3 regions of the Vibrio atlanticus genome follow, and region 2 is predicted to be linked to each of the others. Evidence: predicted binding sites of a transcription regulator. Region 2 holds the regulator's gene; each other region holds the start of a gene.

Region 1 (3,292 bases), 670 kb from region 2:
CGCGTAAACCACCCCAAGTTAGAATCTTAGTCGACCACGGGTTGTAAGTTCTAAAGCGTTTAAATCCCATATAAGACAAGAAAACACTTAGATAGCGTGCACTCAATACTAGAGGGACTGCGAACGCCATCAAAATCCAATCTTCTTGGTGGAACTTGAATAGCAGCATAGACATACCAATCAATAAGAATAGTACGCCATTTAAGAACTCATCTATTAATTCCCAGAAATGGTCTAGGTGATCCTCACTTTCCTTAGAAAATCCGATGAAGCGTGTCCAGTTGCCTATCATGATACCAGATACCACCATTGCTAATGGTCCAGATACATGAAGAACCTCTGCAAAAGCATAACCAGCTGTAGGAATACCGATGGTTAATAGCAACTCCATCGAGTGGTCATCTGTGTTGCTGATTAGATAGTGGAATATCAAACCTAGAACAAATCCGTAGACGATACCGCCAATAGCCTCTTGGACGAATAACATGGTCACGCTACCTACAGTCGGTGCTTCTGTGCCGAACGCAATGGTAAATAGGGTTACGAAGATAACTAGGCCAAAACCATCGTTGAATAGAGATTCTCCCTCGATTTGAGTAGAGATTCGTCTGGGAGCATCGAGCTTCTTCACTATTGCTAATACAGCTATTGGATCGGTTGGAGATATTAGAGAACCAAACAGTAAGCAATAAATTAGGTCAAATTGAATACCGATAAATTGACAGACCCCATAAAGTACAAAGCCAATAAAGAATGTCGAAAATAGTGTAGCACCAAGAGCGAGTACCGTTATTTCCCATTTCTGATCTTTTAGATTAGGTAACTTAATTCCCAAACCACCTGCAAAAAGTAAGAATCCCAGTATTCCTTTTAGGAGGAAGTCTTCAAAGTTGATACTGGCAACGGTTTCTGAGGCGATGTCAGCCAATTGGAACCAATTGTTTTGTCCCGCAATGATAATCAATAGAGATAGCATCATTGAGCCAGCTGTGATGGCGATGGTTGTCTGCATTTTACCAATTTTGGTATTAACGAAAGCAATAAGCATGGCTGCAGCGGACAAGAAGCATAAGGTGTAATAGACCGACATTGGGATTCCAATATGTAACAAAATATGAATATTAATTCTCGTTCTCTCATGCTCAAATAGCAAACATTTTTTGTCATGACTTGGTCATTTACTTCATGTTTTAGACGTCTAGACTCCTTTTGAATGTGTGGTAGGATGGAGGGATAATTAAAGGAATGAGGTTGTATCGTGGGAAGTGATGTAAGGCAAAAGATTGACGCTCTGTTGAAGCAACGAATTTTACTGATTGATGGTGGCATGGGTACCATGATTCAGGATTATAAATTGGAAGAGCAAGACTATCGCGGTGAGCGATTTGCTGATTGGCATAGTGACTTAAAAGGTAACAATGACCTTTTGGTACTTACGCAGCCTAAGCTTATCAAAGATATCCATATGGAGTATTTGGGAGCCGGTGCTGATATCCTCGAGACCAATACCTTTAACGCTACAACCATCGCTATGGCCGACTATGATATGGAAAGTCTCAGCGAAGAAATTAACTATGCTGCTGCTAAGTTGGCTCGTGAAGCGGCAGATGAATGGACAGTGAAGACTCCTGATAAACCCCGTTTCGTGGCGGGTGTGTTAGGTCCAACTAACCGAACTTGTTCTCTCTCTCCAGATGTTAATGATCCGGGTTATCGTAATGTTAGCTTTGATGAACTTGTTGAGGCTTACTCTGAATCGACTCGTGCGCTTATCAAGGGCGGTTCAGACTTAATTCTTATTGAAACTATCTTCGATACGTTAAACGCGAAAGCGTGTGCTTTTGCGGTTGAATCTGTCTTTGAAGAAGTAGGTATCATTTTACCGGTTATGATCTCCGGTACTATCACAGATGCATCTGGTCGGACGCTTTCCGGACAAACAACAGAAGCATTCTATAATGCCCTTCGTCATGTAAAACCTATCTCATTTGGATTGAACTGTGCATTAGGCCCAGATGAATTGCGTGAATATGTCGGTGAGATGTCTCGTATCTCCGAATGTCATGTTTCTGCACACCCTAATGCGGGTTTACCTAACGCATTTGGTGAGTATGACCTTTCTCCCGAAGATATGGCTGAACACGTCAAGGAATGGGCTGAAAGTGGTTTCTTGAACTTAATTGGTGGTTGTTGTGGTACGACGCCAGAACATATACGCCAAATGGCAGAAGCTGTTGAAGGTGTAACACCGCGCCAATTACCAGATTTACCCGTCTCTTGTCGTCTCTCTGGTTTAGAGCCATTGACGATATCCAAGGAATCTCTGTTTGTTAACGTGGGTGAGCGAACTAACGTTACGGGCTCTGCTCGCTTTAAGCGCCTTATCAAAGAAGAGCTATATGATGAAGCTTTGAGTGTGGCTCGAGAGCAAGTTGAGAATGGCGCTCAAATTATCGATATCAACATGGATGAAGGGATGCTAGACGCTGAGGCGTGTATGGTTAAATTCCTTAATCTATGTGCGTCTGAGCCTGAGATCTCGAAAGTGCCAGTCATGGTCGACTCTTCAAAATGGGAAGTTATTGAAGCGGGTCTGAAATGTATTCAGGGTAAAGGCATCGTTAACTCGATCTCATTGAAGGAAGGGAAAGAGAAGTTTGTCGAACAAGCGAAACTGGTTCGCCGATATGGTGCTGCCGTTATCGTGATGGCGTTCGATGAAGTTGGCCAAGCTGACACTCGAGAGCGTAAGGTTGAGATTTGCACTAATGCCTACAATATTCTGGTTGATGAAGTGGGCTTCCCACCTGAAGATATTATTTTTGACCCGAACATTTTTGCTGTGGCGACAGGTATTGATGAGCATAACAACTATGCGGTCGATTTCATTGAAGCTGTAGGGGACATCAAACGAGACTTACCTCATGCGATGATTTCTGGTGGTGTATCGAATGTTTCGTTCTCATTCCGAGGTAATAACTACGTTCGTGAGGCTATCCACGCAGTATTCCTATACCACTGCTTTAAAAACGGTATGGATATGGGCATCGTAAATGCTGGGCAATTAGAGATTTACGATAATGTCCCTGAGGATTTACGTGAAGCCGTTGAAGATGTGGTTCTAAACCGCCGAGATGATTCCACTGAGCGCTTGCTAGATATCGCAACTGAATATCTAGAGCGTGCAGTTGGAAAAGTTGAAGATAAATCTGCTTTAGAGTGGCGTACCTGGCCAGTAGAAAAACGCTTAGAGCATTCCTTAGTGAAAGGTATTACCGACTTTATTGTTGAA
Region 2 (3,292 bases):
AATGAACCCGCAAATTCAAAGCTCAACATTGAGCCAAAACCTGATTGCTGTTTCTTGGCAATATCATGACCCGGGTGTTCAGTCAGGCTTGGGTGGTAAATCGTACCCACCAGATCTTGTTGTTGCAGAGCCGTCAGAATTTCACGTGAGCTCTCTTCGTGAACACGCATACGCGCACCTAGCGTACGAATACCACGTAGCGTCATGTAGCTATCAAATGGTGTGCCGGTTGCACCAATACAGTTACCCCACCATGCTAGCTCTTCAGCGTGCTCTTCTGTCTTAGTAACTACAACACCACCAATGACATCTGAGTGTCCGTTGATGTATTTAGTGGTTGAGTGGATAACAAAATCCGCACCCAGCTCTAAAGGCTTTTGGAACACAGGCGTCAAAAACGTGTTGTCGACAGCAACCAGAGCACCTACTTCTTTCGCTTTACGGCAAGTTTCTGCAATATCAACCACACGAACCAATGGATTCGATGGCGTTTCGATTAAGATCAACTTTGGCTTAAGCGCGATCGCCGCATCCAGTGCAGCTTGATCCGATTGATCAACAAACAGAACTTTGAAGTCACCTTTGAGTGAACGTGTGTTAAACAGACGGTAAGTACCGCCATAGCAGTCGTGCGGTGCAATAATAAGATCATCGCCACCTAAGAAAGCGGATACCCATAAGTTAAGTGCCGACGTACCACAGTTAGTGACAACCGCACCTTTACCAGACTCAAGCTCAAACAGTGCCGTTTCTAATAGACCGCGGTTTGGGTTACCAGAGCGGGTATAATCATACTTTGGCACTTCACCAAAAGCGGGAAACCCATAGTTAGTCGAAAGATAAATAGGTGGGACAACGGCATGGTGTTGCGTGTCTGACTCGATGCCAGTACGTACTGCGATGGTTGCTGGCTTCCGGCTGCTCATAGGTGCTTCCTTACAAGTTTTGCGTCTGAGAATCACAGCTGCTTGTCGGCATTTTGTGGCTGTGTTAGATATATGTTACTCACTTTACTTTCATAAACGTGAGACGTCAACACTTCCGGACGTCTATATGTCTTTGCTTATGGCAGTAAATCCCGCTAAAATCAGCACTATTAATTTATTCTAACAACTAAAGTGATGAAGGTACGCAATGGCCGACTGGAATGGTGAATACATAAGCCCATATGCTGAGCATGGAAAGAAAAGCGAACAAGTAAAGAAAATTACAGTTTCTATCCCTCTAAAAGTGTTAAAGGTTCTTACTGACGAGCGCACTCGCCGCCAGATCAATAACCTACGCCATGCAACAAACAGTGAGCTACTGTGCGAAGCCTTTCTACATGCGTACACAGGCCAACCACTGCCAACGGATGAAGACCTTCGTAAAGATCGTCCAGACGACATCCCGACTGAAGTCAAAAAACTGATGACAGAGATGGGCATCGAGTTCGAAGCGTTTGACGAAGAATAAAAACAACTCAGTCACCGCCTTCATTATTGATTCGCTATAGCTGAACCCTATTTGTCACATCACCCACTACGTTATCTGTAGCTGCGCTGTGAATGATAGACATAAAAAAACCGACTCCTATGAGTCTAATGCCGTTCGGATAAGCATTATTGCTTGAACCTGAACGGATATTTGGCTGGGACAAAGAGGACTGAACGTGGAAACGTTCGGTCCTTTCTTTTATCTGGAAGAATGAAGTGACTCAAACTGTCTCTCATCCTTTTCAGTTTTACAGGTAGAGTTCCGTCTGGACTTAAAGCTAACCAACGTAATTGCGCATCAATAAGGTTAATTGCGGCGGTAAAACTGACCCTAGTCGCTCGAACCCCGGCTTCTGAAGCTATCTTAACCATCTCTAATCGCACTAAGTTATAGGCAAGTAATACGCCCCACAGCTCTTGCTTCACACCGGCAGAAAAACGACTTCGTAAAGTGACGTGACTTTGCAGTTGAGTCTGTTTAATTTCACCATAACCTTCTTCTATCTCCCAGCGTTGCCAATAAATACGCAGCAGGCTTTCTAGCGAGTATCTACTAGGGTCTGTAAGTGAAGTAATAAAACCTTTTATCTCACCTTTTGGCTCTTGATATAGGACTAATCTGGCTTCCCAACGTGCGGGTAAATTCGGATTCTGCCGTTGAGCTTGAGGAGAGATGGGCATTGAGATGAGCATGTCGTTCTCCGCATATTTCTCCAACACTTCATAGCGTAGCTTACGCTTTGCAGGCATTAACCAGTGAGCATTTTCCGCACTCTCTTGCCACGACAACAAGAGGTCTGCCGAGAAATAACAACGATCAAATAAGGTCAATGAATGTGCGGGGATATCATTGAATAGGCGCTTAGCTAAGGTCGTTTCACCGACATGACAGCCATCAAAAGCCGCCCCCATAATCATTCGAGTTTCTGTTGACATCAAAGCGACTAAACGAAGTTGAGGGTAAGGTTTCAATTTTTTAGAGATGAACCCAAATTCTTCAGCGTTCTCTGGGGAATCTTGGCACCTAAATGTTGTCCCATCGACAGCAAGAACATTAAGCTCTAAGTCTTTGTCTTGTTGAAGGATATCTCCATTCCAAGCCTTTACCGTTGTGTGAAACAGAGCCGCTAACGGACTCTCATCTAGACGTCGGCGTGAATCAGTTAGGACACTGGGTGCAACACGAGACCAGCTATCTTCAGGTTTAGGCTGAAGTGCAATGTCTAATGAACTGCACACCTCTTTGATAGACATGTTGCGTTGCAGCCCCATCCAAATAACTAACCAGACAGCTTGCTGAGCGGGAAGCCGACGTCGTCTTATGCTCGCTTTATTGGTTTCAAGAAGAGCTTGTTCTATCCACTCAATCTGAATGGCGTCGACAACAGATTCATAATTGTCGGCATCTTCAATGGTCTCGTGTGCCATTGCTAATTCTTGTTCAAGCATAAAAAAATCCCCATCAACGTTGTTGATGGGGATTATCTGCTAACTGCAAGATCGTTCAAGTCTTCTTAAACGATCGGCATTACTCCTATGAGTCGGTTTTTTATTATTCTTTTTCGCTCAATAGAGCAACAGCTATTAAGGCATTAAGCCATATAGTTGGCAGGCATCTCAATTCGAGCAACGCCAGACTCAACAGCCGCTTCAGCAACTGCTTTTGCAACGCGAGGAAGCAGACGCGGGTCCATTGGCTTAGGAATGATGTAACCCTTACCGAACTCCAGTGCAGTCTCGCCCGCAGCTGCCAGTACTTCAGCTGGAACTTCTTCTTTTGCTAACTCACGAATCGCTTTAACCGCCGCTAGCTTCAT
Region 3 (3,292 bases), 200 kb from region 2:
ATGTTGCGCCGTATGGTACGAAACCACCGTGCAGAGCGATACCGTTCATGATCGCCGTCATACCGAATTCACGTACACCGTAGTGGATGTAGTTACCTGAGAAGTCGTTCGCTTCAAGCGACTTAGAACCAGACCACATAGTCAGGTTAGAAGGCGCAAGGTCAGCAGAGCCGCCCATGAATTCAGGTAGCATAGCACCAAACGCTTCTAGTGCGTTTTGAGATGCTTTACGTGATGCGATGTTTGCTGGGTTAGCTTGAAGATCAGCAATGATTGCGTTTGCTTTCTCTTCCCACTCAGCTGGAAGATCGCCGTTAGTACGACGTTTGAATTCAGCTGCTAGCTCAGGGTGAGCCGCTGCGTATGCGTCAAACTTAGCATTCCACGCTGCTTCTTTCGCTGCGCCTGCTTCTTTCGCATTCCACTCAGCTGCGATATCAGCTGGAATTTCGAAAGGACCGTGTTCCCAACCAAGTGCCGCTTTAGTTGCTGTGATTTCATCAGCACCTAGTGGAGCACCGTGACAGTCGTGCGTACCCGCTTTATTTGGTGAACCAAAACCGATAATAGTCTTAGTACAGATAAGTGTTGGACGAGGATCCGCTTTAGCCGCTTCGATAGCCGCATTGATTGCGTCAGCATCGTGACCATCAACGGCTGGGATTACGTGCCAGCCGTATGCTTCAAAACGCTTAGGTGTATCGTCAGAGAACCAACCTTCAACTTCGCCATCGATAGAGATGCCGTTGTCATCCCAGAAAGCAACCAGCTTACCAAGACCTAGCGTACCCGCTAGAGAACATGCTTCGTGAGAAATACCTTCCATCAAACAACCATCACCCATGAACGCATAAGTGAAGTGATCGACGATGTCGTGGCCTTCTTTGTTGAACTGTGCAGCCAATGCTTTTTCAGCCATCGCCATACCAACAGCGTTGGTGATGCCTTGACCCAGAGGACCAGTCGTTGTCTCGATACCAGGAGCGTAACCGTACTCTGGGTGACCTGGAGTCTTAGAGTGCAGTTGACGGAAGTTTTTTAGGTCTTCAATTGAAAGCTCGTAACCTGCTAAGTGAAGCAGAGAGTAAATCAGCATAGAACCATGACCGTTAGACAGGATAAAACGGTCACGGTCAGCCCACTCTGGGTTTGCTGGGTTATGGTTCAAGTGGCCACGCCAAAGAACTTCAGCGATGTCAGCCATACCCATAGGTGCGCCTGGGTGGCCTGAGTTTGCTTGTTGAACACCGTCCATGCTAAGTGCGCGGATTGCATTGGCTAGATCTTTACGAGAAGGCATGTCTGCTCCTGGATACATAAGCGATTTAAAAAAGAGATAGATGCTAAAGTTTTCATTTTTATTAGCGCGGGTATTCTCTCAAACGACTATAGCGACTGCAAACGTTTTACTGGTACTTTAACGGTCATTTTCCGCAATTTTCGATCATTTACACCACTTAACAATGGCTTCCCCCTATCAACACGCAAACGTTTAGTTATGACATATCCTAAAAAAGAGCTTGTAATTCGACCGTTGGAATTTAAAATAGCCGTCTAGATGTAGAAACACCTACAAAATATACTGTATTGAATGGCGGCGCTTCCTCGATTGCGACGGCATAAATTATTTGCATTTAACTATTTGCAACTAAAAACTAAACTAAAAGTGGAGCTCTCATGGCTAAGCACCTATTCACTTCTGAATCTGTTTCAGAAGGCCATCCAGATAAAATTGCAGACCAAATCTCAGATGCTGTTCTTGATGCCATCATTGAACAAGATCCAAAAGCACGTGTTGCTTGTGAGACTTACGTAAAAACCGGCATGGTTATGGTTGGCGGTGAAGTAACCACGTCTGCATGGGTTGATATCGAAGAAATCACTCGTGAAACAGTTCGTGAAATTGGTTACGTTCATTCTGATATGGGCTTTGACGCTGACTCTTGTGCAGTACTAAACACAATTGGTAAGCAGTCTCCAGACATCAACCAAGGTGTTGATAAAGCCGATCCTAAAGATCAAGGCGCAGGCGACCAAGGTATCATGTTTGGTTACGCGACTAACGAAACACCAATCCTAATGCCAGCTCCAATTACTTACTCTCACCTTCTTGTTAAGAAGCAAGCTGAAGTACGTAAGAGCGGCAAGCTTGACTTCCTTCGCCCAGATGCGAAATCTCAAGTAACGTTCCAATACGACCAAGGTAAGATCGTTGGTATCGATGCTGTTGTTCTTTCGACTCAACACTGTGATTCAGTAACAACGCCTGACCTACGCGAAGCGGTAATGGAAGAGATCATCAAGCCAGTACTTCCTGCTGAGTGGATCAATAAAGACACTAACTTCTTCATCAACCCAACCGGCCGTTTTGTAATCGGTGGTCCAATGGGTGACTGTGGTCTAACAGGTCGTAAGATCATCGTTGATACGTACGGCGGCGCAGCTCGTCACGGTGGCGGTGCATTCTCTGGTAAAGATCCATCAAAAGTTGACCGTTCTGCAGCTTACGCAGCGCGTTACGTTGCGAAAAACATCGTGGCTGCTGGCATGGCTGACCGTTGTGAGATTCAACTGTCTTACGCTATCGGTGTTGCAGATCCAACATCTATCATGGTTGAAACGTTTGGTACTGAGAAAGTAGCGCACGAAATCATCATTGAAGCGGTTCGTCAAAACTTCGACCTACGTCCATACGGTCTTCAAGAGATGCTGAACCTTCTTCAACCTATCTACAAGCAGACTGCTGCATACGGCCACTTCGGTCGCGAAGAGTTCCCTTGGGAAGCAACTGACAAAGCAGCTATCCTTGCGGACTTCGCAGGCCTGTAAGCATTACGTAACACGCTTAGCTGAAACGTAATTTTAAAAGCCTCTGTTCTCAGAGGCTTTTTTCTTTCTATTCTTCTATTCTTCTATTCTTCTATTCTTCTATTCTTCTATTCTTCTATTCTTTCACTAATCAATCCTAACCCTTTCACGTAGCACAAGCGTTAACTTATAGATTATTTTGATAATAGTGGGGATTTTACGTGCTGAGATCAATGTTACGCAAACGTTTAAATTTTAATGTAATAGCACTTGTTAAAAACAAACCATTCTCAGTAACTCATGCTTCTTTGCCACAAACTTTCAGTTCAACAACAAAACACTCAACGACTGCACCCACTCGATCTGAAAATTAATCAAGGTGAGCGCTGGGTAGTCATTGGACGCAATGGTTCCGGAAAAACCACGTTATTAAAAGCACTGGTTAATTTGCTTCCCTTCAAAGGCGAAGTCGTCATAAACCAAT

Evidence for each region. The regulator MetJ, encoded in region 2, represses methionine synthesis genes. The targets are predictions, from matches to a motif close to TTAGACNTNTANANGTCTAA.
Region 1: a site for MetJ is predicted at 1,191-1,210, ahead of metH (methionine synthase). Genes of this name have one in related genera too.
Region 3: a site for MetJ is predicted at 1,547-1,566, ahead of metK (methionine adenosyltransferase). Genes of this name have one in related genera too.

Annotation. Positions count from the first base shown of each region.
Region 1 covers NZ_AP025460.1:366,075-369,366, forward strand. Annotated here, with positions in the region: gene OCV30_RS01880 (cation:proton antiporter) at 1-1,090, opposite strand, end outside; gene metH (methionine synthase) at 1,259-3,292, shown strand, end outside.
Region 2 covers NZ_AP025460.1:3,163,631-3,166,922, forward strand. Annotated here, with positions in the region: gene OCV30_RS14290 (O-succinylhomoserine (thiol)-lyase) at 1-926, opposite strand, end outside; gene metJ (met regulon transcriptional regulator MetJ) at 1,135-1,455, shown strand; gene OCV30_RS14300 (IS4-like element ISVbsp1 family transposase) at 1,602-2,924, opposite strand; gene OCV30_RS14305 (malic enzyme-like NAD(P)-binding protein) at 3,068-3,292, opposite strand, start outside.
Region 3 covers NZ_AP025460.1:2,960,301-2,963,592, forward strand. Annotated here, with positions in the region: gene tkt (transketolase) at 1-1,300, opposite strand, end outside; gene metK (methionine adenosyltransferase) at 1,678-2,829, shown strand; gene OCV30_RS13190 (ABC transporter ATP-binding protein) at 3,109-3,292, shown strand, end outside.